One region of the Rossellomorea marisflavi genome, then DNA from elsewhere that is predicted to be linked to it. Evidence: a T-box and tRNA genes for the amino acid it is inferred to sense, from the RefSeq annotation. Region 1 holds a T-box; the other regions hold tRNA genes.
The links. The T-box of region 1 lies ahead of pheS (phenylalanine--tRNA ligase subunit alpha). A T-box ahead of a tRNA ligase gene usually reads a tRNA of that ligase, here a tRNA-Phe.
Positions count from the first base shown of each region.

Region 2: it has a tRNA-Phe gene. The T-box ahead of pheS (phenylalanine--tRNA ligase subunit alpha) is inferred to sense a tRNA for this amino acid. The anticodon was not compared.
Region 3: it has a tRNA-Phe gene. The T-box ahead of pheS (phenylalanine--tRNA ligase subunit alpha) is inferred to sense a tRNA for this amino acid. The anticodon was not compared.
Region 4: it has a tRNA-Phe gene. The T-box ahead of pheS (phenylalanine--tRNA ligase subunit alpha) is inferred to sense a tRNA for this amino acid. The anticodon was not compared.

Region 1 is NZ_CP081870.1:2,997,535-3,004,688, forward strand. Features, by position in the region: gene pheT (phenylalanine--tRNA ligase subunit beta) at 1-1,617, opposite strand, end outside; gene pheS (phenylalanine--tRNA ligase subunit alpha) at 1,663-2,700, opposite strand; T-box leader at 2,775-3,007, opposite strand; gene K6T23_RS15705 (TrmH family RNA methyltransferase) at 3,045-3,812, opposite strand; gene sspI (small acid-soluble spore protein SspI) at 3,936-4,151, shown strand; gene K6T23_RS15715 (cysteine hydrolase family protein) at 4,281-4,829, shown strand; gene K6T23_RS15720 (M42 family metallopeptidase) at 4,874-5,959, opposite strand; gene K6T23_RS15725 (dUTP diphosphatase) at 6,028-6,513, opposite strand; gene K6T23_RS15730 (sigma-w pathway protein ysdB) at 6,643-7,032, shown strand; gene K6T23_RS15735 (TVP38/TMEM64 family protein) at 7,071-7,154, opposite strand, start outside.
Region 2 is NZ_CP081870.1:1,389,383-1,396,536, forward strand. Features, by position in the region: rRNA gene K6T23_RS07390 (23S ribosomal RNA) at 1-1,991, shown strand, start outside; rRNA gene rrf (5S ribosomal RNA) at 2,169-2,285, shown strand; tRNA gene K6T23_RS07400 (tRNA-Asn) at 2,293-2,367, shown strand; tRNA gene K6T23_RS07405 (tRNA-Ser) at 2,374-2,466, shown strand; tRNA gene K6T23_RS07410 (tRNA-Glu) at 2,472-2,546, shown strand; tRNA gene K6T23_RS07415 (tRNA-Val) at 2,569-2,644, shown strand; tRNA gene K6T23_RS07420 (tRNA-Met) at 2,736-2,809, shown strand; tRNA gene K6T23_RS07425 (tRNA-Asp) at 2,910-2,986, shown strand; tRNA gene K6T23_RS07430 (tRNA-Phe) at 3,015-3,090, shown strand; tRNA gene K6T23_RS07435 (tRNA-Thr) at 3,100-3,175, shown strand; tRNA gene K6T23_RS07440 (tRNA-Tyr) at 3,191-3,274, shown strand; tRNA gene K6T23_RS07445 (tRNA-Trp) at 3,283-3,356, shown strand; tRNA gene K6T23_RS07450 (tRNA-His) at 3,359-3,434, shown strand; tRNA gene K6T23_RS07455 (tRNA-Gln) at 3,476-3,547, shown strand; tRNA gene K6T23_RS07460 (tRNA-Gly) at 3,552-3,626, shown strand; tRNA gene K6T23_RS07465 (tRNA-Cys) at 3,636-3,709, shown strand; tRNA gene K6T23_RS07470 (tRNA-Leu) at 3,728-3,812, shown strand; tRNA gene K6T23_RS07475 (tRNA-Gly) at 3,816-3,889, shown strand; gene K6T23_RS07480 (alpha/beta hydrolase) at 4,019-4,771, shown strand; gene K6T23_RS07485 (carbohydrate ABC transporter permease) at 4,927-5,868, shown strand; gene K6T23_RS07490 (carbohydrate ABC transporter permease) at 5,868-6,695, shown strand; gene K6T23_RS07495 (ABC transporter substrate-binding protein) at 6,768-7,154, shown strand, end outside.
Region 3 is NZ_CP081870.1:3,194,279-3,201,432, reverse strand. Features, by position in the region: rRNA gene K6T23_RS16765 (16S ribosomal RNA) at 1-530, shown strand, start outside; rRNA gene K6T23_RS16760 (23S ribosomal RNA) at 689-3,622, shown strand; rRNA gene rrf (5S ribosomal RNA) at 3,736-3,852, shown strand; tRNA gene K6T23_RS16750 (tRNA-Val) at 3,862-3,937, shown strand; tRNA gene K6T23_RS16745 (tRNA-Thr) at 4,044-4,119, shown strand; tRNA gene K6T23_RS16740 (tRNA-Lys) at 4,179-4,254, shown strand; tRNA gene K6T23_RS16735 (tRNA-Leu) at 4,265-4,349, shown strand; tRNA gene K6T23_RS16730 (tRNA-Gly) at 4,353-4,427, shown strand; tRNA gene K6T23_RS16725 (tRNA-Leu) at 4,439-4,527, shown strand; tRNA gene K6T23_RS16720 (tRNA-Arg) at 4,543-4,619, shown strand; tRNA gene K6T23_RS16715 (tRNA-Pro) at 4,624-4,700, shown strand; tRNA gene K6T23_RS16710 (tRNA-Ala) at 4,709-4,784, shown strand; tRNA gene K6T23_RS16705 (tRNA-Met) at 4,824-4,900, shown strand; tRNA gene K6T23_RS16700 (tRNA-Ile) at 4,905-4,981, shown strand; tRNA gene K6T23_RS16695 (tRNA-Ser) at 4,997-5,089, shown strand; tRNA gene K6T23_RS16690 (tRNA-Met) at 5,110-5,183, shown strand; tRNA gene K6T23_RS16685 (tRNA-Asp) at 5,328-5,404, shown strand; tRNA gene K6T23_RS16680 (tRNA-Phe) at 5,425-5,500, shown strand; tRNA gene K6T23_RS16675 (tRNA-His) at 5,511-5,586, shown strand; tRNA gene K6T23_RS16670 (tRNA-Gly) at 5,595-5,668, shown strand; tRNA gene K6T23_RS16665 (tRNA-Ile) at 5,680-5,756, shown strand; tRNA gene K6T23_RS16660 (tRNA-Asn) at 5,768-5,842, shown strand; tRNA gene K6T23_RS16655 (tRNA-Ser) at 5,847-5,937, shown strand; tRNA gene K6T23_RS16650 (tRNA-Glu) at 5,944-6,015, shown strand; gene glgB (1,4-alpha-glucan branching enzyme) at 6,325-7,154, shown strand, end outside.
Region 4 is NZ_CP081870.1:3,716,160-3,723,313, forward strand. Features, by position in the region: rRNA gene K6T23_RS19290 (23S ribosomal RNA) at 1-1,929, opposite strand, end outside; rRNA gene K6T23_RS19295 (16S ribosomal RNA) at 2,087-3,637, opposite strand; tRNA gene K6T23_RS19300 (tRNA-Asn) at 3,899-3,973, opposite strand; tRNA gene K6T23_RS19305 (tRNA-Ile) at 3,982-4,058, opposite strand; tRNA gene K6T23_RS19310 (tRNA-Gly) at 4,073-4,146, opposite strand; tRNA gene K6T23_RS19315 (tRNA-Leu) at 4,162-4,246, opposite strand; tRNA gene K6T23_RS19320 (tRNA-Cys) at 4,269-4,342, opposite strand; tRNA gene K6T23_RS19325 (tRNA-Gln) at 4,347-4,421, opposite strand; tRNA gene K6T23_RS19330 (tRNA-His) at 4,428-4,503, opposite strand; tRNA gene K6T23_RS19335 (tRNA-Trp) at 4,516-4,589, opposite strand; tRNA gene K6T23_RS19340 (tRNA-Tyr) at 4,632-4,715, opposite strand; tRNA gene K6T23_RS19345 (tRNA-Phe) at 4,721-4,796, opposite strand; tRNA gene K6T23_RS19350 (tRNA-Asp) at 4,831-4,907, opposite strand; tRNA gene K6T23_RS19355 (tRNA-Met) at 5,032-5,105, opposite strand; tRNA gene K6T23_RS19360 (tRNA-Ser) at 5,129-5,221, opposite strand; tRNA gene K6T23_RS19365 (tRNA-Ile) at 5,233-5,306, opposite strand; tRNA gene K6T23_RS19370 (tRNA-Met) at 5,327-5,400, opposite strand; tRNA gene K6T23_RS19375 (tRNA-Ala) at 5,437-5,512, opposite strand; tRNA gene K6T23_RS19380 (tRNA-Pro) at 5,521-5,597, opposite strand; tRNA gene K6T23_RS19385 (tRNA-Arg) at 5,604-5,680, opposite strand; tRNA gene K6T23_RS19390 (tRNA-Gly) at 5,771-5,845, opposite strand; tRNA gene K6T23_RS19395 (tRNA-Leu) at 5,849-5,933, opposite strand; tRNA gene K6T23_RS19400 (tRNA-Lys) at 5,944-6,019, opposite strand; tRNA gene K6T23_RS19405 (tRNA-Thr) at 6,056-6,131, opposite strand; tRNA gene K6T23_RS19410 (tRNA-Val) at 6,235-6,310, opposite strand; tRNA gene K6T23_RS19415 (tRNA-Glu) at 6,314-6,388, opposite strand; gene K6T23_RS19420 (hypothetical protein) at 6,582-6,728, opposite strand; gene K6T23_RS19425 (TcaA NTF2-like domain-containing protein) at 6,885-7,154, opposite strand, start outside.

The DNA.
Region 1 (7,154 bases):
CGGCTCTTTCACATCAAGTGCGTATTGAGTCGCTTTCTTGTCGTTCGTCAGGGAGTAAGTGATCGCCTGAAGGAGACCTGCTCCTTCCAGGTAGCGGCGGACAGCGCGACGTTTCGCCTGATATGGGCTTAAACCTCCTGCTGTGGATGCCCCTTGAGGAAGGGTCATCGGGATGTGGTCATAGCCGTAGAGGCGTGCCACTTCTTCCAATAGATCTTCCTGAATCGTGATGTCGCCTCTTCTTGTCGGAGCCGTCACGTGGAAGGTATCACCGCTTACTTCAACAGGGAATCCGAGACGTCGGAAGATGCTTTCCACTTCCTCAGCGGTGATGGCTGTTCCGAGTGAAGCGTTGATCTTCTCAAGGGTGATGGATACGCGGGCCGGGTGGACGGTCATTTCATCAAAGAGGACCGTGCCTTCGAGGACTTCTCCTCCGGCATACTCAGCCATGAGCTCGGCGGCACGTTCTCCCGCTTTCAGGACGCGCTCGGGATCGACGCCTTTTTCATAACGTGTGCTCGCTTCACTGCGGAGCCCGTGATGCTTGGAAGCCCCCCTCACAATGGCGCCTGTGAAATACGCTGCTTCCAATAGGACGGTGGTGGTGTCCTGCTGGACTTCAGAGTCTGCTCCGCCCATGACGCCGGCGAGGGCGACTGGTGCCTTGCCATTCGTGATGACAAGTTGATCATCAGACAGTGTGCGCTCCGTATCATCGAGTGTCACGATCTTCTCGCCATTATGCGCACGGCGGACGACGACTTCTTTTGATCCGAATCGGTCATAGTCGAAGGCATGAAGTGGCTGACCGTACTCAAGGAGTACGTAGTTCGTGATGTCGACGACATTATTATGCGGTCGGATGCCCGCTGCCATGAGGGCGTGCTGCATCCATGCTGGTGATGGGCCGATCTTCACGTTCTTGATGATCATTGCTCCGTACAGTGGATTGTCATCTTTCGCTTCCACGCGGACAGACACGTAGTCTGACGCTTTCTCGCCGGACCCGCTTACGGAGGGTTCCGGAAGCTTCACATCACGGTCAAGGATGGCTGCCACTTCGTAGGCAACACCAAGCATGCTCAAGCAATCCGAGCGGTTCGGGGTGAGTCCGAGTTCAAGGATGGAATCATCCAAGCTCAAGCGCTCCACTGCATCGGCTCCGACTTCTTCACTTTCAGGGAATACATAGATCCCGTCAGCATGCTCCTTCGGGACAAGCTTGCTTTCCACGCCGAGCTCTTGAAGGGAACAAATCATCCCTTGGGAAACCTCTCCGCGGAGCTTCGCTTTCTTGATCTTGAAATTGCCGGGAAGGACAGCGCCTACCTTGGCAACGGCCACTTTTTGGCCTTTGGCGACATTCGGTGCCCCGCAAATGATCTGAACGGGTTCTTCTTCTCCGACATCCACGGTGCAGATATTCAGTTTATCCGCATCGGGATGCTGTTCGCATGTGAGGACATGGCCGACGACGACACCCTTGATGCCGTCCCCGATCCGCTCCACTCCTTCTACCTCGATCCCGCTGCGGGTGATCTTTTCGGCAAGTTCTTCAGGTGTGACACCTGACAGGTCCACGTAGTTTTCCAGCCATTTATATGAAACGTACATTCTTGTACCTCCTATCGATTTGTCCGGTGCGTCATGCGCCCCCGTTTATTCCTTCTCGCTGAACTGTTTGAGGAAACGCGTATCGTTCGTGTAATAGTGACGGATATCATCGATTCCGTACTTCAGCATGGCAATCCGTTCAGGTCCCATCCCGAAGGCGAACCCTGAGTACTTGCTTGAATCGAATCCGGCCATTTCCAGTACATTCGGATGGACCATTCCAGCACCGAGGATCTCGATCCAGCCGGTCCCTTTACATACGCGACATCCTTCACCGCCACAGATCTTACAGCTGATATCCATTTCGACGGAAGGCTCCGTGAATGGGAAGAAGCTTGGACGTAGTCGGATTTCCCGGTCTTCCCCGAACATCTTCTTGGCAAATACATTCAACGTTCCTTTAAGGTCACTCATGCGGATGTGTTCATCGACGACAAGCCCTTCGATCTGTGTGAACTGATGGGAATGGGTCGCATCATCGGTGTCGCGGCGATACACTTTCCCAGGGCAGATGATCTTGATCGGTCCTTTTCCATCTGCCATCTCCATCGTCCTTGCCTGTACAGGGGACGTATGGGTGCGGAGGAGCGTTTCTTCCGAGATATAGAATGAATCCTGCATATCCCGGGCCGGGTGTCCTTTCGGCAGGTTAAGCGCTTCGAAGTTGTAGTAGTCCTTCTCCACTTCGGGACCTTCGGCAATCGTATAGCCCATACCGATGAACAGATCTTCGATTTCCTCGACGATCATGGTAAGGGGATGGTGATTCCCGCTTTTCACAGGGCGTCCTGGGAGGGTCACGTCGATTGTTTCCGATTGGAGCTTCTTCTCCACTGCTTCCTTCTCAAGGATGGCCTGCTTCGCTTCGATGGTCTCGGTGATGGCTCCGCGGACCTCATTGGCGAGGGCACCCATTTTCGGACGCTCTTCTGCAGAGAGTTTCCCCATGCCTTTCAGCGCTTCTGTCACGGGGCCTTTTTTGCCGAGATAGGCAACGCGCACATCATTCAGCGCTTTTAAATCCTGTGCTTCATTTACTTTTTCGATTGCTTCCTGTTGAAGGGATCGTAATGTTTCCTCCATGGAACATCCTCCTTTTTATCTTGCGGTCTCAGTGGACCGGTCCTTTTTTGACCAAATAAAAAAACCCCATCCCGGAAAGGGACGAGGTTTGATCGCGGTACCACCCTTATAAGCAGGCAGCGTTCGCCCACTCACTTCATTCGGATAACGGCATACGCCGGTACATCATTACATTGCTTGGGCAATGGTCCCGATGCCAACTCGAGAGGTGAAATTTCACAGCTGTCCTTCATAAGAGTGCTTTCAGTCGAGGCACTCTCTCCCTGGAGGAATTCCAGATGCTACTTTCCTCTTTCAACGTTTTTCGTATATGAGAACTATTATAGTGAATTATCGGGGAGAATTCAAACCCTTTTCGGTGTCTTCTGATTAAAATGATACATGAGGATGCCTGCAGCAATAGCCACATTCAATGATTCACTCTGCCCGAAAATCGGGATGTAGAGATTTTGATCCGTCATCTTCAATGTATGGGGGGACATTCCGTTTCCTTCGTTCCCCATGATAAGGGCGTATGATGCAGCAGGCTCGACGCCTGTGTATTCCACCCCGTTCTCAAGGGCCGTGCCATAAACCGGGATCCCACGCTCCTGCAGCTCCGGGATCAGCTCGTCAAGATCCATCCGCACGATCGGCAGGTGGAAATGACTGCCCTGGGCAGAGCGAAGGACTTTTTGGTTATAAGGATCCACCGTCCCCTTCCCGAGGACGACCATGTCGATCCCTGCCGCATCAGCCGTCCGGATGATGGTCCCGATATTACCGGGATCCTGGAGCCCGTCCAGGAGAAGGAAGGTACTCGCTTCGACTATGTCTTCCTCCCGTTCCTGCTGCCGGCAGATGGCAAAGATCCCTTGGGTGGTCTCCGTATCGGCGAGAAGGCTTCCGACCTCAGCTGATACGGTGGTGATGGATTCGGCCTCAAAGATCCTAGGCACCTCCACTCCTTCCACGACGACCAGTTCCTGCACGACACCATCCTGCTTCAACGCTTCCTCTACAAGATGGAATCCTTCGATGATATAGGTACGGGTGAGATCCCGTTCTTTTTTGGTCAACAGCTTCTTCCATTGTTTCACGATGGGGTTTTTTGAGGATTGAATATACTTCAATCGTATCCGCTCCTTCAACGTTCTATTCAAATGTCCATTATACCTCAACTTCCATACATAATATACGGGATTTGAGAGACGATAACAATGAATTCCTCATCAACCATAAAGGAGCTGGGCATAATGAGCTTGAACTTACGCAAAGCGATCATACACAATGTGCAGGGCAATTCACAGGATGAACTGAGAGATACCATCGTAGACGCCATTCAGGGAGGCGAAGAGAAGACGCTCCCAGGACTGGGTGTACTCCTCGAGGTTTTCTGGCAGAACGCTGATCCGAACGAACAGAAGATGGTCCTTGAAAAGCTTGAGAATTCCCTTCAACAGCCTCATTAAAACGAATGGCGCGCCTTCATGCAGAAGGCGCGTTTTTCATTTCACTCCAAAAGCCCCATCCCGTGGACGTTTGAGTGAAATCGTGAGTGGTAAAGAAAGGCTAAAAGCTTCGAAAGGGGAAGGAACCAAATGGGTAAAGATAACAGAGCACTCCTCGTGATCGATATGATCAATACGTTCGACTTCGACGGAGGGGAAAACCTGCTTGACCATACCCTTGACGTCGTCGATCCGATCCGGGATCTGAAGAAAAAGGCGAAAGATGCGGGTATCCCCATCATCTATGTCAACGATAATTATGGTCTATGGCAGGACAATATGAACGATATCATCGAGCACTGCAAAAAAGGGAAGGGTAGAGAAGTCATCGAGCGGCTTCACCCCGACACAGATGATTACTTCATCATCAAGCCGAAGCATTCCTGTTTCTTCGGGACACAGCTTGAAATCCTCCTTCACCAGCTGGATATCCAGCACTTGATCCTGACGGGGATCGCGGGGGATATCTGCGTCCTGTATACGGCGAATGATGCATATATGAGAGAATATGAGCTTTCCATCCCGACCGACTGTGTCGCTTCAGAGACGACTGAAGATAATGATAATGCCTTCCGGATCATCACCAAGACGATCGGGGCAGATCTGACCGACTCCCACAAGGTCGATTTCAATCACTGATCATTAGCATGCAAAAAGAGGCGCCCGCGGGCGCCTCTTTTTGATCAATCATACGTAATTTTATCGACGGTTTCACGGTCGAGCTTCTTGATGACCTCCGTGATGAGTTTCACCGCATTTTCGTAGTCATCACGATGAAGCATGGCAGCATGACTGTGGATGTAGCGGGTGGCGATGGTGATGGACAGGGCCGGTACCCCGTTCGCCGTCAGATGGATCGAACCTGAATCGGTCCCTCCCCCGGCGATGCTATCGTATTGATACGGGATGCCCAGTTCGTCTGCCGTTCTGGTGACGGCATCACGCAGGCCTTTATGGGAAACCATGGACGCATCATATAGGATGATCTGTGGGCCATCTCCCATTTTACTTGATGCTTCCTTATCGGAGATTCCCGGTGTATCACCGGCGATCCCGACATCCACACCAAAGGCGATGTCCGGCTGGATTTTCGCAGCAGATGTGCGGGCACCGCGGAGTCCGACTTCCTCTTGGACCGTTCCGACACCGTACACGATATTCGGATGATCGGCATCCTTAAGGTTTTTCAGTACATCGATGGCAATCGCACAGCCGATGCGGTTATCCCATGCTTTTGCAAGGAGCATCTTTTCATTGTTCATCACCGTGAACTCGAAGTATGGAACCACCATATCTCCCGGTTTGACTCCCCATTCCGCTGCTTCTTCGCGGCTGGAAGCACCGATATCGATGAACATATCCTTGATGTCAACCGGCTTCTTACGCGCTTCAGGAGGAAGGATATGAGGTGGCTTTGAACCGATCACACCCGTGATTTCCCCGCTATCGGTCACGATGGTCACCCGCTGGGCAAGCATTACCTGGGACCACCAGCCTCCGACGGTTTGAAAACGCAGGAAGCCCCTGCCGTCGATCTGGGTCACCATGAAGCCTACTTCGTCCAGATGACCGGCCACCATGATCTTCGGACCGTTCTCCAAACCGGTCTTCTTCGCAATCAGGCTTCCCAGGTTATCCGTAGTGATTTCATCGGCAAATGGCTCTATGTATGTTTTCATCACGTTCCGCACTTCGCGTTCATTTCCCGGTACTCCCTTGGCATCGGTCAAATCCTTGAGCATCGTCAACGTTTCGTCAAGTTTCGTCATTGTTTCGCCCCCCTAAATAATAGTCACCTTTATTATACTTGAAAGCTTCAGATTCATCAAAATATTCATTAATACCCTTCTTGCTGACGCTGATAATTCACTTCATTCTTCTTCAGGTAGGATTTAAAGATGTCTTCCGACTTGAACCCGAGGACCCGTCCAAGCTGAAGAAACTGTTGGAAGAGTGCGAGAAGGTTCTCAATGGAGCGCTCCTCCGAGAATCGGTTCACTTCACTGTACACCTTGAGGAATTCCTCTGTCGGATCCCCCTCTTCCAGTACCTCGGGCTCATCGATGGAACGGATGCCGATGTCGATTCCAAGGGAGAGGATGAAGTGGATTCCGTCTACATACTCTTCCAAGATGACCTCTTGCTCGGAAGGGGCCTTCTTGCTCCAAAACTTGAAGCACCTCGTTTCATTCGCCAATTCCCCGAGTTCGACGAGGAGGGCCAGGATTTTTTTATCGACCAGGTCGGCGTCTTGAAGTCCGTGCTCACTTTCGATGTGCCGATCCAGTTCATTCTGCATATTCAATAGCTGATTCCAATCCATTGTGCTCACCTTTCCTTTCTACACTATCTAGTATGACAAATTTTCAGAGGAATTTTAAATAAAACGAAACCTTTTTTTTATCCATCCGTATGTACATGAAGAATCCATATGCCTACGGAGGTAATCTTCATGTTTTTACTGATCCGACTGGTCCTTTTATTGCTCATTATCTATCTTCTGTACCGCTGTGTGAAATATATCCTCAATCCGAAAAGAAAGCTTGAACTGGCAAAGGAACAGCGCAGGTTTTATTTCCTGGATGATCAGGAAAATGTGCACAAGAACTTTCATGTCACCTACAAAGGGGTCCTGTTCGAAGGGGAAAAGTATATGGGGTCCACCGACCATTCCTTCGAGGTGGTCTCGATCTTCGTATGGGCGGAGAACATCGCGACCCTGAAAGGGCTGAACACGGAAGACTTCCACTACGTCCAGAATGAAATCAAGGAGCGGTATCCTGCCGCCAAGATCGACTGGAAGAGTCCCATACATGAACTCCTGAAGAAAAAAGAACGGTAGCACAGCAAAGGGGGCGTCCACCAGGACGGCCCCCTTTCTTATTTGCTCGGAAAGAATTCATTCCATGAAATGACCCGCACCTTTTCCCTGAGAAGATAAAACAGGACAGCCAGGGACAGGAT
Region 2 (7,154 bases), 1.6 Mb from region 1:
CGAATTCAGACAAACTCCGAATGCCAAAGACTTATCCATGGGAGTCAGACTGCGAGTGATAAGATCCGTAGTCGAAAGGGAAACAGCCCAGACCACCAGCTAAGGTCCCAAAGTATACGTTAAGTGGAAAAGGATGTGGAGTTGCTTAGACAACCAGGATGTTGGCTTAGAAGCAGCCACCATTTAAAGAGTGCGTAATAGCTCACTGGTCGAGTGACTCTGCGCCGAAAATGTACCGGGGCTAAACGTATCACCGAAGCTGTGGATTGACACCGTTTGGTGTCAGTGGTAGGAGAGCGTTCTAAGGACTGCGAAGCTAGACCGTAAGGACTGGTGGAGTGCTTAGAAGTGAGAATGCCGGTATGAGTAGCGAAAGATGGGTGAGAATCCCATCCACCGAATGCCTAAGGTTTCCTGAGGAAGGCTCGTCCGCTCAGGGTTAGTCGGGACCTAAGTCGAGGCCGATAGGCGTAGACGATGGACAACAGGTTGATATTCCTGTACCACCTTTCTTCCATTTGAGCAATGGGGGGACGCAGGAGGATAGGGTAAGCGCACTGCTGGATATGTGCGTCTAAGCAGTTAGGCTGATGATGAGGCAAATCCCATCATCGTGAAGGCTGAGCTGTGATAGCGAGCGAATTATAGTAGCGAAGTTCCTGATTCCACACTGCCAAGAAAAGCCTCTAGCGAGGAAGATGGTGCCCGTACCGCAAACCGACACAGGTAGGCGAGGAGAGAATCCTAAGGTGAGCGAGAGAACTCTCGTTAAGGAACTCGGCAAAATGACCCCGTAACTTCGGGAGAAGGGGTGCTCTGGTAGGGTGCAAGCCCGAGAGAGCCGCAGTGAATAGGCCCAGGCGACTGTTTAGCAAAAACACAGGTCTCTGCGAAGCCGTAAGGCGAAGTATAGGGGCTGACGCCTGCCCGGTGCTGGAAGGTTAAGAGGAGTGCTTAGCGCAAGCGAAGGTGCGAATCGAAGCCCCAGTAAACGGCGGCCGTAACTATAACGGTCCTAAGGTAGCGAAATTCCTTGTCGGGTAAGTTCCGACCCGCACGAAAGGCGTAACGATCTGGGCACTGTCTCAACGAGAGACTCGGTGAAATTATAGTACCTGTGAAGATGCAGGTTACCCGCGACAGGACGGAAAGACCCCGTGGAGCTTTACTGTAGCCTGATATTGAATTTTGGCACAGCTTGTACAGGATAGGTAGGAGCCTTGGAAGCCGGAGCGCTAGCTTCGGTGGAGGCGTCGGTGGGATACTACCCTGGCTGTGTTGACATTCTAACCCGCGCCCCTTATCGGGGTGGGAGACAGTGTCAGGTGGGCAGTTTGACTGGGGCGGTCGCCTCCTAAAGAGTAACGGAGGCGCCCAAAGGTTCCCTCAGAATGGTTGGAAATCATTCGCAGAGTGTAAAGGCACAAGGGAGCTTGACTGCGAGACCTACAAGTCGAGCAGGGACGAAAGTCGGGCTTAGTGATCCGGTGGTTCCGCATGGAAGGGCCATCGCTCAACGGATAAAAGCTACCCCGGGGATAACAGGCTTATCTCCCCCAAGAGTCCACATCGACGGGGAGGTTTGGCACCTCGATGTCGGCTCATCGCATCCTGGGGCTGTAGTCGGTCCCAAGGGTTGGGCTGTTCGCCCATTAAAGCGGTACGCGAGCTGGGTTCAGAACGTCGTGAGACAGTTCGGTCCCTATCCGTCGTGGGCGCAGGAAATTTGAGAGGAGCTGTCCTTAGTACGAGAGGACCGGGATGGACGCACCGCTGGTGTACCAGTTGTCTTGCCAAAGGCATCGCTGGGTAGCTATGTGCGGAAGGGATAAGTGCTGAAAGCATCTAAGCATGAAGCCCCCCTCGAGATGAGATTTCCCATCACTTTATGTGAGTAAGATCCCTGAAAGATGATCAGGTAGATAGGTCAGAGGTGGAAGTGTGGCGACACATGGAGCTGACTGATACTAATCGATCGAGGACTTAACCAAAGTAAGACGAAGGAGGCGCTTCGCGTCTCCCGGACTGGACGATACGCCGGTAATGATTGACTATCAACCCTTTATCTAGTTTTCAGGGAATAAGTATACATAAAGTATAAAAAAAACCTTGAAATTACCGCGAAGATGCGGTATAATAATACTTGTCCTTTTGAAGGACGCACATAGTCTGGTGACATTGGCGAAGAGGTCACACCCGTTCCCATGCCGAACACGGAAGTTAAGCTCTTCAGCGCCGATGGTAGTTGGGGGATCTCCCCCTGCGAGAGTAGGACGTCGCCAGGCGGTACATTCCACAGTAGCTCAGTGGTAGAGCTATCGGCTGTTAACCGATCGGTCGCAGGTTCGAGTCCTGCCTGTGGAGCCATTATATGGAGAGCTGTCCGAGTGGCCGAAGGAGCACGATTGGAAATCGTGTAGGCGGTTTATAGCTGTCTCAAGGGTTCAAATCCCTTGCTCTCCGCCATATAAGGCCCGTTGGTCAAGCGGTTAAGACACCGCCCTTTCACGGCGGTAACACGGGTTCGAATCCCGTACGGGTCACCATTTTCAAACAGAAAGAATCAGTGGAGGATTAGCTCAGCTGGGAGAGCATCTGCCTTACAAGCAGAGGGTCGGCGGTTCGATCCCGTCATCCTCCACCATTGTTTTTTCACGAAGCGAAGCGTAGTGAAAAAAACGTTCCATGCGTTCTTGAACTTAACAGGTTAAAGAATGGAATCAAACTTTTATCGTCGTGGGGTGGAGCAGTTCGGTAGCTCGTCGGGCTCATAACCCGAAGGTCGCAGGTTCAAATCCTGTCCCCGCAATACCGTTTTGATCCGAGAGGATTGGGATGTAGTGACATTGATAGCATATTTGCTATTAAAAGAACATTGATCTTTATTTTCGCTAATGCGAAAAAAAGTTGGTCCGGTAGTTCAGTTGGTTAGAATGCCTGCCTGTCACGCAGGAGGTCGCGGGTTCGAGTCCCGTCCGGACCGCCATTTTTCATTTTTAATAAAAATATGCAATGGCTCAGTAGCTCAGTTGGTAGAGCAATGGACTGAAAATCCATGTGTCGGCGGTTCGATTCCGTCCTGAGCCACCATTTTTTTGTGCCGGTGTAGCTCAACTGGTAGAGCAACTGACTTGTAATCAGTAGGTTGGGGGTTCAAGTCCTCTTGCCGGCACCACTGATTTTTTTAGCTGGAGGGGTAGCGAAGTGGCTAAACGCGGCGGACTGTAAATCCGCTCCTTCGGGTTCGGCAGTTCGAATCTGCCCCCCTCCACCATTTAGTACAGGGGCATAGTTTAACGGTAGAACGAAGGTCTCCAAAACCTTTGGTGCGGGTTCGATTCCTGCTGCCCCTGCCATGGCGATTGTGGCGAAGTGGTTAACGCACCGGATTGTGGTTCCGGCATTCGTGGGTTCGATTCCCATCAGTCGCCCCATATTTTTGTCACATTTTTCTCTGTGTGTCATATACTAACAGTGGGCTATAGCCAAGCGGTAAGGCATCGCACTTTGACTGCGACATGCGTTGGTTCGAATCCAGCTAGCCCAGTAGTGCGGAAGTAGTTCAGTGGTAGAACACCACCTTGCCAAGGTGGGGGTCGCGGGTTCGAATCCCGTCTTCCGCTCCATAGAAAAATGGCGGCATAGCCAAGTGGTAAGGCAGAGGTCTGCAAAACCTCTATCACCGGTTCAAATCCGGTTGCCGCCTCCATATTGTTTTTAGACGCTTGCCGGTGTGGCGGAATAGGCAGACGCGCACGACTCAAAATCGTGTTCCGTAAGGAGTGCCGGTTCGACCCCGGCCACCGGTACCATAAGCGGGTGTAGTTTAATGGTAAAACCTCAGCCTTCCAAGCTGATGTCGTGGGTTCGATTCCCATCACCCGCTCCATCTTACATATTCAGACTTCCAACAGATTTGTTGGAAGTCTTTTTTTGTATTGCAGGAGAGAATATCTGGAAACCCCATCCGTCTCCTTATATACTGGACATAACGTATAGATCATTAGGGGGAAAACGCATGAACATTCAATCTATCCAGTTGAGCAGCAACCCGCAATCGACGCTTACAGCTTATTTATTGGATACAACCAAGCGTATGAAAAACATTACCACCCGTCCTGCCGTTCTGATCCTGCCGGGAGGAGGGTATTACTATACATCCGACCGGGAGGCAGAGCCTGTAGCCATGGCATACTTGTCAGAAGGCTATCATGCATTCACCCTACGTTATTCGGTAGGAGAAGCCAAGAGGTTTGAAGATTCATTCAGGGATGCTGAGGAAGCTTTAGCTTATATCAGGAATCATGCCTCTGAATTAGGAGTGGATCCTGAGCGTATCGCGGTAGTCGGCTTTTCCGCTGGGGGGCATCTGGCCGCTTCGCTGGGTACCATGGGTACCTACAGACCGAGAGCCCTGATCCTTGGGTATCCTTGTATTCTTTCAAACCTTGAGGATGTGCTGGCATTCCCGGTGCCATCCCTCGAAGAGAAAGTTGATGGGAACACACCTCCTAGCTTTTTGTTTTCAACTTTTGAAGACCGGATTGTACCAGTTGAACATACGGTGGAATTCATAAGGGCCCTCACCCGTGCTGGCGTCCCCTTTGAATCTCATATTTTTCAGCATGGTGTACACGGACTTTCCCTAGGGAAGCCTTTGTCATCGGCTGGACAGCGTTCAATGGTAGACGATGATTTCTCACAGTGGTTCCAGCTCAGCATCTCCTGGCTCCACCGATTGATGGGAGACTTCCCCCTAGACCGTGAATAATAGATATAACTCACTCCCGCTTTACTCAGGCGGGGGTCTTTTTTTTGATCCCTAAAGAGGTCAATATCGTGCCCCATCCATGTCAACTCAGTTGACTATAAAAAGTAAGCGTTTACATTATAATGAAAAAAAGCGCGACCGAAGGGGGAGAAGAGATGGAACCAAAGATAGAGACGGGACCGGTCAGGCCAGAAGCACAGCTGAAGCCTGTTCCTAAAAAAGGACTTAAATGGAAGAACATATTGACCTATAGTGCCTTCGTGGGTCCGGCACTAGTGTTCTTCCTGGTTATTCAGATCATCCCATTCTTGATGGGACTGTATTATTCATTTACATCTTGGAACGGGGTCAGTTCAGCTGTGGAGTGGGTTGGATTCGATAATTATATCCGGATATTCACCGATGATCAGGTGTTCTTCCAATCCTTTATGTTCACAACGAAGTTCATGTTTGCCGCAGTGGTGATCAGCAATGTGATCGGGTTCGGGTTTGCCCTTCTCTTGAATGCCGCCTTGAAGACGAGGAATATCCTGAGGACCGTATTCTTCTTGCCGAATGTCATCGGAGGCCTGCTGCTTGGATTCATCTGGCAGTTCATCTTTGTAAAAGGGTTTGCTTCGTTGGGAAATGCAACCGACCTTTCTCTGTTCAAGATGCCTTGGCTTGGAGATGAGAAGACCGCTTTCTGGGGCATCGTCATCGTCTTCGCTTGGCAGATCAGCGGTTATATGATGGTCATATATGTAGCAGCCCTGCAAGGTGTCGATACATCTTTGTTGGAAGCAGCAAAAATTGATGGTGCATCGAACTGGACGCTGTTGACAAGGATCATTGTTCCCCTCATCCTGCCGGCTTTCACGATTTGCTTCTTCCTGACGATTTCCATGGCATTCAAGATCTTTGATCTGAATATATCCCTGACAGGCGGGGGACCATTCAACTCCACCCAGTCTGTAGCCATCAATATTTATCAAGAAGCATTCCAGAATAACCGGTACGGTCTCGGTACAGCCAAATCGATCCTGTTCTTTGTCATCGTCGCCGTATTCACTACCGTCCAGGTGATGATCACGAAGAGGAAGGAGGTCCAGGCATGATGAAAAACCGCTATACAAAAAGGACGTTCCTGCTCGAAATTGTCGCAATCGCACTGGCCATCGTCTTCATGATTCCCTTTTACTTCGTACTGGTGAATTCGGTCAAACCGTTCGCAGCCATCTTGATCGATGCAGCGGCCTGGCCGGAAGAGTTCATGTTTTCAAACTATGCAAGGGTGTGGGAGATCATTCAGTTCCCCCGTGCCTTCATGAACTCCTTCATCATCACCACGATCAGTAACATCGGTCTGGTTCTGATTTCCTCCATGGCCGCATGGAAAATGGTCAGGACTCCGGGGAAGTTCAGTAAGGTCCTATTCATCTTATTTGTATCAGCCATGGTCATTCCTTTCCAAACGGTCATGATTCCCCTGATGAAGGTAGGTGGGACACTGGGTCTGACTAACAGTATACCGGGATTGATCCTCATGTATTTCGGTTTCGGCGTCCCTCTGTCGCTATTCCTGTACCATGGCTTTGTCAAGACGGTGCCGGTAGAGATCGAGGAGTCGGCCATGATGGATGGATGCAGTTCATTCGGTGTCTTCTGGAGGATTGTCTTCCCCCTATTGAAGCCTATCACCGTCACCGTCGTCATTCTGAATACGCTCTGGATATGGAATGATTATCTTCTTCCGCTCCTGGTTCTGCAGGATGCAGAGCTCCGTACGATCCCGCTTGCTGCCAGCTCATTCTTTGCACAGTATACAAAGCAATGGGACATGGGACTTGCCGCTTTGGTCCTCGGGATCACACCGGTCATCATTTTCTTCCTGTTCCTTCAGAAGCATATCATTAAAGGGATTGCATCAGGATCAATCAAGTAGATATAAACTTTCTGTATATTCCATGCAGAAAATTATATAAAATTTATAAGAAGAATGGGGAGGTCGAATCTAGTGAAACGTATTCTGCTGTTAAGCATGTCGTTGATTCTGGTGTTTGGGAGCATTGCAGGCTGTTCATCCAAAGGCTCTTCGGGTTCAGGAGGGAAGAGTGACGGGGATGTGGTGACCCTGAATTTCTTCCAATTCAAGGTTGAAATCGCCGATCAACTTCAAGAAATGATCAAGGAATTTGAAGCAGAGCATCCGAATATTAAAATCAAGCTTGAGACGGTAGGAGGAGGTGCGGACTACGGTGCAGCGTTGAAAGCGAAATTCGCTTCCGGAGAGGAACCGGATATTTTCAACAATGGAGGTTTCAAGGAGCTTGATCTCTGGAAAGAGAAGCTTGCAGACCTTTCAGGTGAGCCGTGGGTCGATCATGTTCTTCCAATCGGTAAA
Region 3 (7,154 bases), 200 kb from region 1:
AGATAGGGCTTTCCCCTTCGGGGGACAGAGTGACAGGTGGTGCATGGTTGTCGTCAGCTCGTGTCGTGAGATGTTGGGTTAAGTCCCGCAACGAGCGCAACCCTTGATCTTAGTTGCCAGCATTCAGTTGGGCACTCTAAGATGACTGCCGGTGACAAACCGGAGGAAGGTGGGGATGACGTCAAATCATCATGCCCCTTATGACCTGGGCTACACACGTGCTACAATGGACGGTACAAAGGGCTGCAAGACCGCGAGGTTTAGCCAATCCCATAAAACCGTTCTCAGTTCGGATTGTAGGCTGCAACTCGCCTACATGAAGCTGGAATCGCTAGTAATCGCGGATCAGCATGCCGCGGTGAATACGTTCCCGGGCCTTGTACACACCGCCCGTCACACCACGAGAGTTTGTAACACCCGAAGTCGGTGAGGTAACCTTTTGGAGCCAGCCGCCTAAGGTGGGACAGATGATTGGGGTGAAGTCGTAACAAGGTAGCCGTATCGGAAGGTGCGGCTGGATCACCTCCTTTCTAAGGAAGATTTACTTAAAACGTTTGACGACGTCGAAGTTTTGTTCAGTTTTGATGGTTTAAATCCATCTTCTATATTGTTCTTTGAAAACTAGATAAAGTTTTATTGATAGTCAAGAAATTACCGAGTATCGCCATTTTAGGTTTTTAACCAATTCGGTTAAGTTAATAAGGGCGCACGGTGGATGCCTTGGCACTAGGAGCCGACGAAGGACGGGACTAACACCGATATGCTTCGGGGAGCTGTAAGTGAGCTGATCCGAAGATTTCCGAATGGGGGAACCCACTGTTCGTAATGGAACAGTATCCTTGCTTGAATACATAGAGCATGGAAGGCAGACCCAGGGAACTGAAACATCTAAGTACCTGGAGGAAGAGAAAGCAAATGCGATTCCCTGAGTAGCGGCGAGCGAAACGGGATTAGCCCAAACCAAGAGGCTTGCCTCTTGGGGTTGTAGGACACTCTATACGGAGTTACAAAGGAACGGGGTAGACGAAGAAGTCTGGAAAGGCTCGTCAAAGAAGGTAACAACCCTGTAGTCGAAACTTCGTTCCCTCTTGAGTGGATCCTGAGTACGGCGGGACACGTGAAATCCCGTCGGAAGCTGGGAGGACCATCTCCCAAGGCTAAATACTCCCTAGTGACCGATAGTGAACCAGTACCGTGAGGGAAAGGTGAAAAGCACCCCGGAAGGGGAGTGAAATAGAACCTGAAACCGTGTGCCTACAAGTAGTCAGAGCCCGTTAACGGGTGATGGCGTGCCTTTTGTAGAATGAACCGGCGAGTTACGATCCCATGCAAGGTTAAGTTGAGAAGACGGAGCCGCAGCGAAAGCGAGTCTGAATAGGGCGAATGAGTATGTGGTCGTAGACCCGAAACCAGGTGATCTACCCATGTCCAGGATGAAGTCCAGGTAACACTGGATGGAGGTCCGAACCCACGCACGTTGAAAAGTGCGGGGATGAGGTGTGGGTAGCGGAGAAATTCCAATCGAACCTGGAGATAGCTGGTTCTCTCCGAAATAGCTTTAGGGCTAGCCTCATGTTGTAAGAGTCTTGGAGGTAGAGCACTGTTTGGACTAGGGGCCCTCATCGGGTTACCGAATTCAGACAAACTCCGAATGCCAAAGACTTATCCATGGGAGTCAGACTGCGAGTGATAAGATCCGTAGTCGAAAGGGAAACAGCCCAGACCACCAGCTAAGGTCCCAAAGTATACGTTAAGTGGAAAAGGATGTGGAGTTGCTTAGACAACCAGGATGTTGGCTTAGAAGCAGCCACCATTTAAAGAGTGCGTAATAGCTCACTGGTCGAGTGACTCTGCGCCGAAAATGTACCGGGGCTAAACGTATCACCGAAGCTGTGGATTGACACCGTTTGGTGTCAGTGGTAGGAGAGCGTTCTAAGGACTGCGAAGCTAGACCGTAAGGACTGGTGGAGTGCTTAGAAGTGAGAATGCCGGTATGAGTAGCGAAAGATGGGTGAGAATCCCATCCACCGAATGCCTAAGGTTTCCTGAGGAAGGCTCGTCCGCTCAGGGTTAGTCGGGACCTAAGTCGAGGCCGATAGGCGTAGACGATGGACAACAGGTTGATATTCCTGTACCACCTTTCTTCCATTTGAGCAATGGGGGGACGCAGGAGGATAGGGTAAGCGCACTGCTGGATATGTGCGTCTAAGCAGTTAGGCTGATGATGAGGCAAATCCCATCATCGTGAAGGCTGAGCTGTGATAGCGAGCGAATTATAGTAGCGAAGTTCCTGATTCCACACTGCCAAGAAAAGCCTCTAGCGAGGAAGATGGTGCCCGTACCGCAAACCGACACAGGTAGGCGAGGAGAGAATCCTAAGGTGAGCGAGAGAACTCTCGTTAAGGAACTCGGCAAAATGACCCCGTAACTTCGGGAGAAGGGGTGCTCTGGTAGGGTGCAAGCCCGAGAGAGCCGCAGTGAATAGGCCCAGGCGACTGTTTAGCAAAAACACAGGTCTCTGCGAAGCCGTAAGGCGAAGTATAGGGGCTGACGCCTGCCCGGTGCTGGAAGGTTAAGAGGAGTGCTTAGCGCAAGCGAAGGTGCGAATCGAAGCCCCAGTAAACGGCGGCCGTAACTATAACGGTCCTAAGGTAGCGAAATTCCTTGTCGGGTAAGTTCCGACCCGCACGAAAGGCGTAACGATCTGGGCACTGTCTCAACGAGAGACTCGGTGAAATTATAGTACCTGTGAAGATGCAGGTTACCCGCGACAGGACGGAAAGACCCCGTGGAGCTTTACTGTAGCCTGATATTGAATTTTGGCACAGCTTGTACAGGATAGGTAGGAGCCTTGGAAGCCGGAGCGCTAGCTTCGGTGGAGGCGTCGGTGGGATACTACCCTGGCTGTGTTGACATTCTAACCCGCGCCCCTTATCGGGGTGGGAGACAGTGTCAGGTGGGCAGTTTGACTGGGGCGGTCGCCTCCTAAAGAGTAACGGAGGCGCCCAAAGGTTCCCTCAGAATGGTTGGAAATCATTCGCAGAGTGTAAAGGCACAAGGGAGCTTGACTGCGAGACCTACAAGTCGAGCAGGGACGAAAGTCGGGCTTAGTGATCCGGTGGTTCCGCATGGAAGGGCCATCGCTCAACGGATAAAAGCTACCCCGGGGATAACAGGCTTATCTCCCCCAAGAGTCCACATCGACGGGGAGGTTTGGCACCTCGATGTCGGCTCATCGCATCCTGGGGCTGTAGTCGGTCCCAAGGGTTGGGCTGTTCGCCCATTAAAGCGGTACGCGAGCTGGGTTCAGAACGTCGTGAGACAGTTCGGTCCCTATCCGTCGTGGGCGCAGGAAATTTGAGAGGAGCTGTCCTTAGTACGAGAGGACCGGGATGGACGCACCGCTGGTGTACCAGTTGTCTTGCCAAAGGCATCGCTGGGTAGCTATGTGCGGAAGGGATAAGTGCTGAAAGCATCTAAGCATGAAGCCCCCCTCGAGATGAGATTTCCCATCACTTTATGTGAGTAAGATCCCTGAAAGATGATCAGGTAGATAGGTCAGAGGTGGAAGTGTGGCGACACATGGAGCTGACTGATACTAATCGATCGAGGACTTAACCAAAGTAAGACGAAGGAGGCGCTTCGCGTCTCCCGGACTGGACGATACGCCGGTAATGATTGACTATCAACCCTTTATCTAGTTTTGAAAGAACAATTCTTTCAATGGAATACCTGTCTGGTGACATTGGCGAAGAGGTCACACCCGTTCCCATGCCGAACACGGAAGTTAAGCTCTTCAGCGCCGATGGTAGTTGGGGGATCTCCCCCTGTGAGAGTAGGACGTCGCCAGGCGGTACATACGGAGGATTAGCTCAGCTGGGAGAGCATCTGCCTTACAAGCAGAGGGTCGGCGGTTCGATCCCGTCATCCTCCACCATAGTTTTTTCACGAAGCGTTAGCGAAGTGAAAATAACGTACCATAAAGAAGCTTTAACCTTTGCAATGTAGCTAAGGCAAAGCAAAAAGAATACACCATACACCTTGCCGGTGTAGCTCAACTGGTAGAGCAACTGACTTGTAATCAGTAGGTTGGGGGTTCAAGTCCTCTTGCCGGCACCACTTTTTTATGTTCTTTTGTATTTTCTTATGGGTATTTGTCCATTATAGAAAAGCAGCACGAGCCATTAGCTCAGTTGGTAGAGCATCTGACTTTTAATCAGAGGGTCGAAGGTTCGAATCCTTCATGGCTCACCATTTATATCATGCGGGTGTGGCGGAATTGGCAGACGCACCAGACTTAGGATCTGGCGCCGCAAGGCGTGGGGGTTCAAGTCCCTTCACCCGCACCATATGCGGAAGTAGTTCAGTGGTAGAACACCACCTTGCCAAGGTGGGGGTCGCGGGTTCGAATCCCGTCTTCCGCTCCATAATTGCCCTAGCCGGGGTGGCGGAACTGGCAGACGCACAGGACTTAAAATCCTGCGGTAGGTGACTACCGTACCGGTTCGATTCCGGTCCTCGGCACCAGTGAATTTCATATATGCGCCCGTAGCTCAATTGGATAGAGCGTTTGACTACGGATCAAAAGGTTAGGGGTTCGACTCCTCTCGGGCGCGCCATGATCGGGAAGTAGCTCAGCTTGGTAGAGCACTTGGTTTGGGACCAAGGGGTCGCAGGTTCGAATCCTGTCTTCCCGACCACTTTCTTTGGGGCCTTAGCTCAGCTGGGAGAGCGCCTGCTTTGCACGCAGGAGGTCAGCGGTTCGATCCCGCTAGGCTCCACCATTTATAATGTTAGAGAACCAGGAAATACTCGTTTTACGAGGCGGTGTAGCTCAGCTGGCTAGAGCGTACGGTTCATACCCGTGAGGTCGGGGGTTCGATCCCCTCCGCCGCTACCACTAGGGACCTTTAGCTCAGTTGGTTAGAGCAGACGGCTCATAACCGTCCGGTCGTAGGTTCGAGTCCTACAAGGTCCACCATAGTTCTCACCATACGGAGGAATACCCAAGTCCGGCTGAAGGGATCGGTCTTGAAAACCGACAGGGGTGTCAAAGCCCGCGGGGGTTCGAATCCCCCTTCCTCCTCCATATTTTTCATCTTTTATCGTCGCGGGGTGGAGCAGTTCGGTAGCTCGTCGGGCTCATAACCCGAAGGTCGCAGGTTCAAATCCTGTCCCCGCAATACCATCTTGATCCGTTAGGATCGGGATGTAGTGACTGCAATACATAAGTAATGATCTTTACTTTCGCTAGCGCGAATACTATTGATAGCTATTTTGCTATCGCAGTACATTGATCTTAATTTTCGCTAGCGCGAAAAAAAGTTGGTCCGGTAGTTCAGTTGGTTAGAATGCCTGCCTGTCACGCAGGAGGTCGCGGGTTCGAGTCCCGTCCGGACCGCCATTTATATTTTATTTAGATGCGGCTCAGTAGCTCAGTTGGTAGAGCAATGGACTGAAAATCCATGTGTCGGCAGTTCGATTCTGTCCTGAGCCACCATATGATTGTGGCGGTTGTGGCGAAGTGGTTAACGCACCGGATTGTGGTTCCGGCATTCGTGGGTTCGATTCCCATCAGTCGCCCCATTTTTTTTGCGGGTGTAGTTTAATGGTAAAACCTCAGCCTTCCAAGCTGATGTCGTGGGTTCGATTCCCATCACCCGCTCCATTTTTATTTGTGGGCCTATAGCTCAGCTGGTTAGAGCGCACGCCTGATAAGCGTGAGGTCGGTGGTTCGAGTCCACTTAGGCCCACCATTTTTCATTGTTCCGCAGTAGCTCAGTGGTAGAGCTATCGGCTGTTAACCGATCGGTCGCAAGTTCGAGTCTTGCCTGCGGAGCCAATATGGGGAAGTACTCAAGTGGCTGAAGAGGCGCCCCTGCTAAGGGTGTAGGTCGGGCAACCGGCGCGAGGGTTCAAATCCCTCCTTCTCCGCCATAAAGCGGCCCATTGGTCAAGCGGTTAAGACACCGCCCTTTCACGGCGGTAACACGGGTTCGAATCCCGTATGGGTCATAATACGAAAAAGATGTGTCGAGGCAATCTTCGACACATCTTTTTTTTTGCATGGATTGGCATTGATTTCTATATCTGACTTGTTTTCAACTTGTAATGTGTTTAAAATTTTTAAAATATTTCGACAAATAACGACAAATAAAAGGATATAAATGGGATGAAAACCTTGTCATTCGAGGGTTTCATCCTTTTTATGGTGTTTTTCGTGGTGAGCTAACAAATATTGTCGCAAATGGGAGATGATGAAATGAAGGAATTCTTATATGATGAAAGAAATAAGTAAGGAGATTGATGATGGTAGGTGAGGATATGGACACGTTGTCCCTAACAGATTATGACGTTTTTTTGTTTCATGAAGGGAATATGCAGCATGCCTATCGTTTTATGGGGTGCCATGTGAAAGCAGGCATTTCAACTGATTTTTGCGTTTGGGCTCCCGAGGCAAGATCGATTTCAGTGGTTGGTTCTTTCAATAACTGGAACGGAAGGGGATTTGAGCTTAAGAGGATCAATCAGGAAGGTGTATGGATGATCCGGGTTGATGAAGACTTGACCGGCTCAACGTATAAATATGAGATTGTGACTGCTTCAGGAGAACGTAGGATGAAAGCTGATCCATATGGATTCTCCTCTGAAGTCAGACCGCGAACTGCAAGTGTGGTGTACGACCTTGAAGGGTTTAAGTGGAGCGATCGCGATTGGATGAAGGTGAAAGAGAAACATAATCGATTTGATCAACCAATGTTCATATATGAAGTCCATTTGGGAACATGGAAAAAGAAGAGGGATGGCAGTTTTCTTACCTATTCAGAGCTCGCGGATGAACTGATTCCGCATGTGAAGGAACACGGCTTCACCCATATTGAAATCCTGCCGGTGACCGAGCATCCATTCGATCGTTCGTGGGGCTATCAGGGGACAGGCTATTATGCTCCCACAAGCAGATATGGTTCACCCCATGAGTTCATGGCGTTTGTGAATGAATGCCATGCTCATCAAATAGGCGTCATCATGGATTGGGTACCCGGTCATTTTTGCAAGGATGCCCATGGACTGTATCAATTCGACGGATCCTTCGCCTATGAATATGCCAGGGATAGTGACCGTGAGAATCATACATGGGGTACGGTCAACTTCGA
Region 4 (7,154 bases), 720 kb from region 1:
GGGGCTTCGATTCGCACCTTCGCTTGCGCTAAGCACTCCTCTTAACCTTCCAGCACCGGGCAGGCGTCAGCCCCTATACTTCGCCTTACGGCTTCGCAGAGACCTGTGTTTTTGCTAAACAGTCGCCTGGGCCTATTCACTGCGGCTCTCTCGGGCTTGCACCCTACCAGAGCACCCCTTCTCCCGAAGTTACGGGGTCATTTTGCCGAGTTCCTTAACGAGAGTTCTCTCGCTCACCTTAGGATTCTCTCCTCGCCTACCTGTGTCGGTTTGCGGTACGGGCACCATCTTCCTCGCTAGAGGCTTTTCTTGGCAGTGTGGAATCAGGAACTTCGCTACTATAATTCGCTCGCTATCACAGCTCAGCCTTCACGATGATGGGATTTGCCTCATCATCAGCCTAACTGCTTAGACGCACATATCCAGCAGTGCGCTTACCCTATCCTCCTGCGTCCCCCCATTGCTCAAATGGAAGAAAGGTGGTACAGGAATATCAACCTGTTGTCCATCGTCTACGCCTATCGGCCTCGACTTAGGTCCCGACTAACCCTGAGCGGACGAGCCTTCCTCAGGAAACCTTAGGCATTCGGTGGATGGGATTCTCACCCATCTTTCGCTACTCATACCGGCATTCTCACTTCTAAGCACTCCACCAGTCCTTACGGTCTAGCTTCGCAGTCCTTAGAACGCTCTCCTACCACTGACACCAAACGGTGTCAATCCACAGCTTCGGTGATACGTTTAGCCCCGGTACATTTTCGGCGCAGAGTCACTCGACCAGTGAGCTATTACGCACTCTTTAAATGGTGGCTGCTTCTAAGCCAACATCCTGGTTGTCTAAGCAACTCCACATCCTTTTCCACTTAACGTATACTTTGGGACCTTAGCTGGTGGTCTGGGCTGTTTCCCTTTCGACTACGGATCTTATCACTCGCAGTCTGACTCCCATGGATAAGTCTTTGGCATTCGGAGTTTGTCTGAATTCGGTAACCCGATGAGGGCCCCTAGTCCAAACAGTGCTCTACCTCCAAGACTCTTACAACATGAGGCTAGCCCTAAAGCTATTTCGGAGAGAACCAGCTATCTCCAGGTTCGATTGGAATTTCTCCGCTACCCACACCTCATCCCCGCACTTTTCAACGTGCGTGGGTTCGGACCTCCATCCAGTGTTACCTGGACTTCATCCTGGACATGGGTAGATCACCTGGTTTCGGGTCTACGACCACATACTCATTCGCCCTATTCAGACTCGCTTTCGCTGCGGCTCCGTCTTCTCAACTTAACCTTGCATGGGATCGTAACTCGCCGGTTCATTCTACAAAAGGCACGCCATCACCCGTTAACGGGCTCTGACTACTTGTAGGCACACGGTTTCAGGTTCTATTTCACTCCCCTTCCGGGGTGCTTTTCACCTTTCCCTCACGGTACTGGTTCACTATCGGTCACTAGGGAGTATTTAGCCTTGGGAGATGGTCCTCCCAGCTTCCGACGGGATTTCACGTGTCCCGCCGTACTCAGGATCCACTCAAGAGGGAACGAAGTTTCGACTACAGGGTTGTTACCTTCTTTGACGAGCCTTTCCAGACTTCTTCGTCTACCCCGTTCCTTTGTAACTCCGTATAGAGTGTCCTACAACCCCAAGAGGCAAGCCTCTTGGTTTGGGCTAATCCCGTTTCGCTCGCCGCTACTCAGGGAATCGCATTTGCTTTCTCTTCCTCCAGGTACTTAGATGTTTCAGTTCCCTGGGTCTGCCTTCCATGCTCTATGTATTCAAGCAAGGATACTGTTCCATTACGAACAGTGGGTTCCCCCATTCGGAAATCTTCGGATCAGCTCACTTACAGCTCCCCGAAGCATATCGGTGTTAGTCCCGTCCTTCGTCGGCTCCTAGTGCCAAGGCATCCACCGTGCGCCCTTATTAACTTAACCGAATTGGTTAAAAACCTAAAATGGCGATACTCGGTAATTTCTTGACTATCAATAAAACTTTATCTAGTTTTCAAAGAACAATATAGAAGATGGATTTAAACCATCAAAACTGAACAAAACTTCGACGTCGTCAAACGTTTTAGTAAATCTTCCTTAGAAAGGAGGTGATCCAGCCGCACCTTCCGATACGGCTACCTTGTTACGACTTCACCCCAATCATCTGTCCCACCTTAGGCGGCTGGCTCCAAAAGGTTACCTCACCGACTTCGGGTGTTACAAACTCTCGTGGTGTGACGGGCGGTGTGTACAAGGCCCGGGAACGTATTCACCGCGGCATGCTGATCCGCGATTACTAGCGATTCCAGCTTCATGTAGGCGAGTTGCAGCCTACAATCCGAACTGAGAACGGTTTTATGGGATTGGCTAAACCTCGCGGTCTTGCAGCCCTTTGTACCGTCCATTGTAGCACGTGTGTAGCCCAGGTCATAAGGGGCATGATGATTTGACGTCATCCCCACCTTCCTCCGGTTTGTCACCGGCAGTCATCTTAGAGTGCCCAACTGAATGCTGGCAACTAAGATCAAGGGTTGCGCTCGTTGCGGGACTTAACCCAACATCTCACGACACGAGCTGACGACAACCATGCACCACCTGTCACTCTGTCCCCCGAAGGGGAAAGCCCTATCTCTAGGGTTGTCAGAGGATGTCAAGACCTGGTAAGGTTCTTCGCGTTGCTTCGAATTAAACCACATGCTCCACCGCTTGTGCGGGCCCCCGTCAATTCCTTTGAGTTTCAGTCTTGCGACCGTACTCCCCAGGCGGAGTGCTTAATGCGTTAGCTGCAGCACTAAAGGGCGGAAACCCTCTAACACTTAGCACTCATCGTTTACGGCGTGGACTACCAGGGTATCTAATCCTGTTTGCTCCCCACGCTTTCGCGCCTCAGTGTCAGTTACAGACCAGAAAGTCGCCTTCGCCACTGGTGTTCCTCCAAATATCTACGCATTTCACCGCTACACTTGGAATTCCACTTTCCTCTTCTGCACTCAAGTTCCCCAGTTTCCAATGACCCTCCACGGTTGAGCCGTGGGCTTTCACATCAGACTTAAGAAACCACCTGCGCGCGCTTTACGCCCAATAATTCCGGACAACGCTTGCCACCTACGTATTACCGCGGCTGCTGGCACGTAGTTAGCCGTGGCTTTCTGGTTAGGTACCGTCAAGGCGCCGCCCTATTCGAACGGCACTTGTTCTTCCCTAACAACAGAGTTTTACGATCCGAAAACCTTCTTCACTCACGCGGCGTTGCTCCGTCAGACTTTCGTCCATTGCGGAAGATTCCCTACTGCTGCCTCCCGTAGGAGTCTGGGCCGTGTCTCAGTCCCAGTGTGGCCGATCACCCTCTCAGGTCGGCTACGCATCGTCGCCTTGGTGAGCCATTACCTCACCAACTAGCTAATGCGCCGCGGGTCCATCTGTAAGTGATAGCCGAAGCCACCTTTCAACCTTCCCCCATGCGGGGGTAGGTGTTATCCGGTATTAGCCCCGGTTTCCCGGAGTTATCCCAGTCTTACAGGCAGGTTACCCACGTGTTACTCACCCGTCCGCCGCTGATCTCAGGGAGCAAGCTCCCATCGATCCGCTCGACTTGCATGTATTAGGCACGCCGCCAGCGTTCGTCCTGAGCCAGGATCAAACTCTCCATAAAAAGTTTGAATAGCTCTTTTAAAAATAAATCTAGAATTAACGTTGACGTGTTTGTCTTGTTTTGTTCAGTTTTCAAGGTTCAAATATCAAGTGCTTCTCTCGAAGCGACCCTTACTATATTACAGTAATCGATGTTTGTTGTCAATACTTTATTTTAAAAAGTTTTTGACGACATTGCCTCAGCAACAATTACCAGCTTACCAATTAACTTCGCAGAAGTCAACTTCTTTTTCAAACTTTTTCAAAAAATTTTAAAAAGAAATGGCTCCGCAGGCAAGATTCGAACTTGCGACCGATCGGTTAACAGCCGATAGCTCTACCACTGAGCTACTGCGGAATGGTAGATGGTGGGCCTAAGTGGACTCGAACCACCGACCTCACGCTTATCAGGCGTGCGCTCTAACCAGCTGAGCTATAGGCCCGCATGAAAATAAATTGGAGCGGGTGATGGGAATCGAACCCACGACATCAGCTTGGAAGGCTGAGGTTTTACCATTAAACTACACCCGCATGTTAAATTGAAAATGGTACCGGTGGCCGGGGTCGAACCGGCACTCCTTACGGAACACGATTTTGAGTCGTGCGCGTCTGCCTATTCCGCCACACCGGCAGGTGCTGAAAAAAAATAAAATTGGAGGCGGTAACCGGATTTGAACCGGTGGTGAAGGTTTTGCAGACCTCTGCCTTACCACTTGGCTATACCGCCTTATTGGCTGGGCTAGCTGGATTCGAACCAACGCATGTCGCAGTCAAAGTGCGATGCCTTACCGCTTGGCTATAGCCCAATAATATGGGGCGACTGATGGGAATCGAACCCACGAATGCCGGAACCACAATCCGGTGCGTTAACCACTTCGCCACAATCGCCATGTGTTTTTTTGGCAGGGGCAGTAGGAATCGAACCCACACCAAAGGTTTTGGAGACCTTCGTTCTACCGTTAAACTATGCCCCTATATAGATCGTTCTATACTTGAACCTAGTTCAAGAAAACAAATGGTGGAGGGGGGCAGATTCGAACTGCCGAACCCGAAGGAGCGGATTTACAGTCCGCCGCGTTTAGCCACTTCGCTACCCCTCCATCAATGGTGGCTCAGGACGGAATCGAACCGCCGACACATGGATTTTCAGTCCATTGCTCTACCAACTGAGCTACTGAGCCATAAAAGGTCTTTGTTACATATAAAAAAGATAAATGGCGGTCCGGACGGGACTCGAACCCGCGACCTCCTGCGTGACAGGCAGGCATTCTAACCAACTGAACTACCGGACCAAAGCTTTTTGCGATAGCAAAATAGCTATCATTAGTATTCGCATTAGCGAAATAAACATCAATGTGCTGCGATAGCAAAGCTATCATTGTCACTACATCCCGATCCTCTCGGATCAACATGGTATTGCGGGGACAGGATTTGAACCTGCGACCTTCGGGTTATGAGCCCGACGAGCTACCGAACTGCTCCACCCCGCGACGATAAAAGATGAAAGGAAATATGGAGGAGGAAGGGGGATTCGAACCCCCGCGGGCTTTGACACCCCTGTCGGTTTTCAAGACCGATCCCTTCAGCCGGACTTGGGTATTCCTCCGTATGTATAAATGGACCCTGCAGGACTCGAACCTGCGACCGGACGGTTATGAGCCGTCTGCTCTAACCAACTGAGCTAAGGGTCCAAAGCATAACCGTATGTAAATAGCGGCGGAGGGGATCGAACCCCCGACCTCACGGGTATGAACCGTACGCTCTAGCCAGCTGAGCTACACCGCCATGATGAATAACCTATATGTTCGATCAAAGGATCGTTGGTGGAGCCTAGCGGGATCGAACCGCTGACCTCCTGCGTGCAAAGCAGGCGCTCTCCCAGCTGAGCTAAGGCCCCAAAGAAAGTGGTCGGGAAGACAGGATTCGAACCTGCGACCCCTTGGTCCCAAACCAAGTGCTCTACCAAGCTGAGCTACTTCCCGATATAATGGCGCGCCCGAGAGGAGTCGAACCCCTAACCTTTTGATCCGTAGTCAAACGCTCTATCCAATTGAGCTACGGGCGCACGTATTTATTATCCTGCATCAAGTGAATCCAATGAAGGATTGTAAACCTGTGCTTCTGTCGGTCCGCCAATGCGGCGAGGCAACAATAATGGAGCGGAAGACGGGATTCGAACCCGCGACCCCCACCTTGGCAAGGTGGTGTTCTACCACTGAACTACTTCCGCATATGGTGCGGGTGAAGGGACTTGAACCCCCACGCCTTGCGGCGCCAGATCCTAAGTCTGGTGCGTCTGCCAATTCCGCCACACCCGCATGATACAAATGGTGAGCCATGAAGGATTCGAACCTTCGACCCTCTGATTAAAAGTCAGATGCTCTACCAACTGAGCTAATGGCTCGTTCTGCTTGCTTTGTCCAAACCAATCGAACAAAAGTGGTGCCGGCAAGAGGACTTGAACCCCCAACCTACTGATTACAAGTCAGTTGCTCTACCAGTTGAGCTACACCGGCATGGTGTATAATCGTTCTTTTCGCTTTGCCTTAACATCTGCGCAAAGGTTAAGAACTTAATGGTAAGTTATTGTCACTCCGCTTGCGCTTCGTGAAAAAACTATGGTGGAGGATGACGGGATCGAACCGCCGACCCTCTGCTTGTAAGGCAGATGCTCTCCCAGCTGAGCTAATCCTCCAAATGGTGACCCATACGGGATTCGAACCCGTGTTACCGCCGTGAAAGGGCGGTGTCTTAACCGCTTGACCAATGGGCCGTTATGTATGCGTCTCTTAAGGACAAGAATTACTATATCATCTTATTTCGCAGAAGTCAACTTCTTTTCAAAAATATTTCACCGAACGAGTTCGTTTTTTTTCAGCCGGTTGACTGCTAGAAGATTAAGATACCACATATAGGAGTGTTTCCACAATATAAATGTGGTGGTTTTCTAAAAATAAAAAAGACAGCTACAAGAGCTGTACAAGTTTGTCTCCGTGATATCTGGATTTTTCCTGATATTTATTCAACAAACTGCTGTCGTGGGTCGTATCCAGACGGTAATTGAAGGTGAAGAACCAGAACTTATGCCATTCCCTTAAAAATGTACGAAGCATCGCGATCCCTCCTGGTTGGTTAATCTTGTTGCCTTTAGTTTATCAAAGGAATGTAAAGATTATGCTAAGGACGGGTTTGAATGATGTAAAGTTTAATGTGGCAACCATACTGCCCCGCCTTCACCGGGCAGTCCCCTTAGATTTCATTGGTCTCGATCAGCTCCCATACCTGCAGGACGCCGGCAGAATCTGTGATCCATACGTTGTCTTGTAGCTTTTACGGGACACATCTCCAGACGAATCGTAGATATCGAAGGTCTCCTGTGTGGTGACGAGGTAATCGCTACCGTCTTCTTCTATACTAATAACCTTAAAATCAATGACTTCCTCCTTTATATCATTTTCATAAAGATACTCAATAAAATCCCTGGACTCTGCGTAAGCTTCTCCATCGGGATGATGCATGTACTCGACTAGCCAAAAATC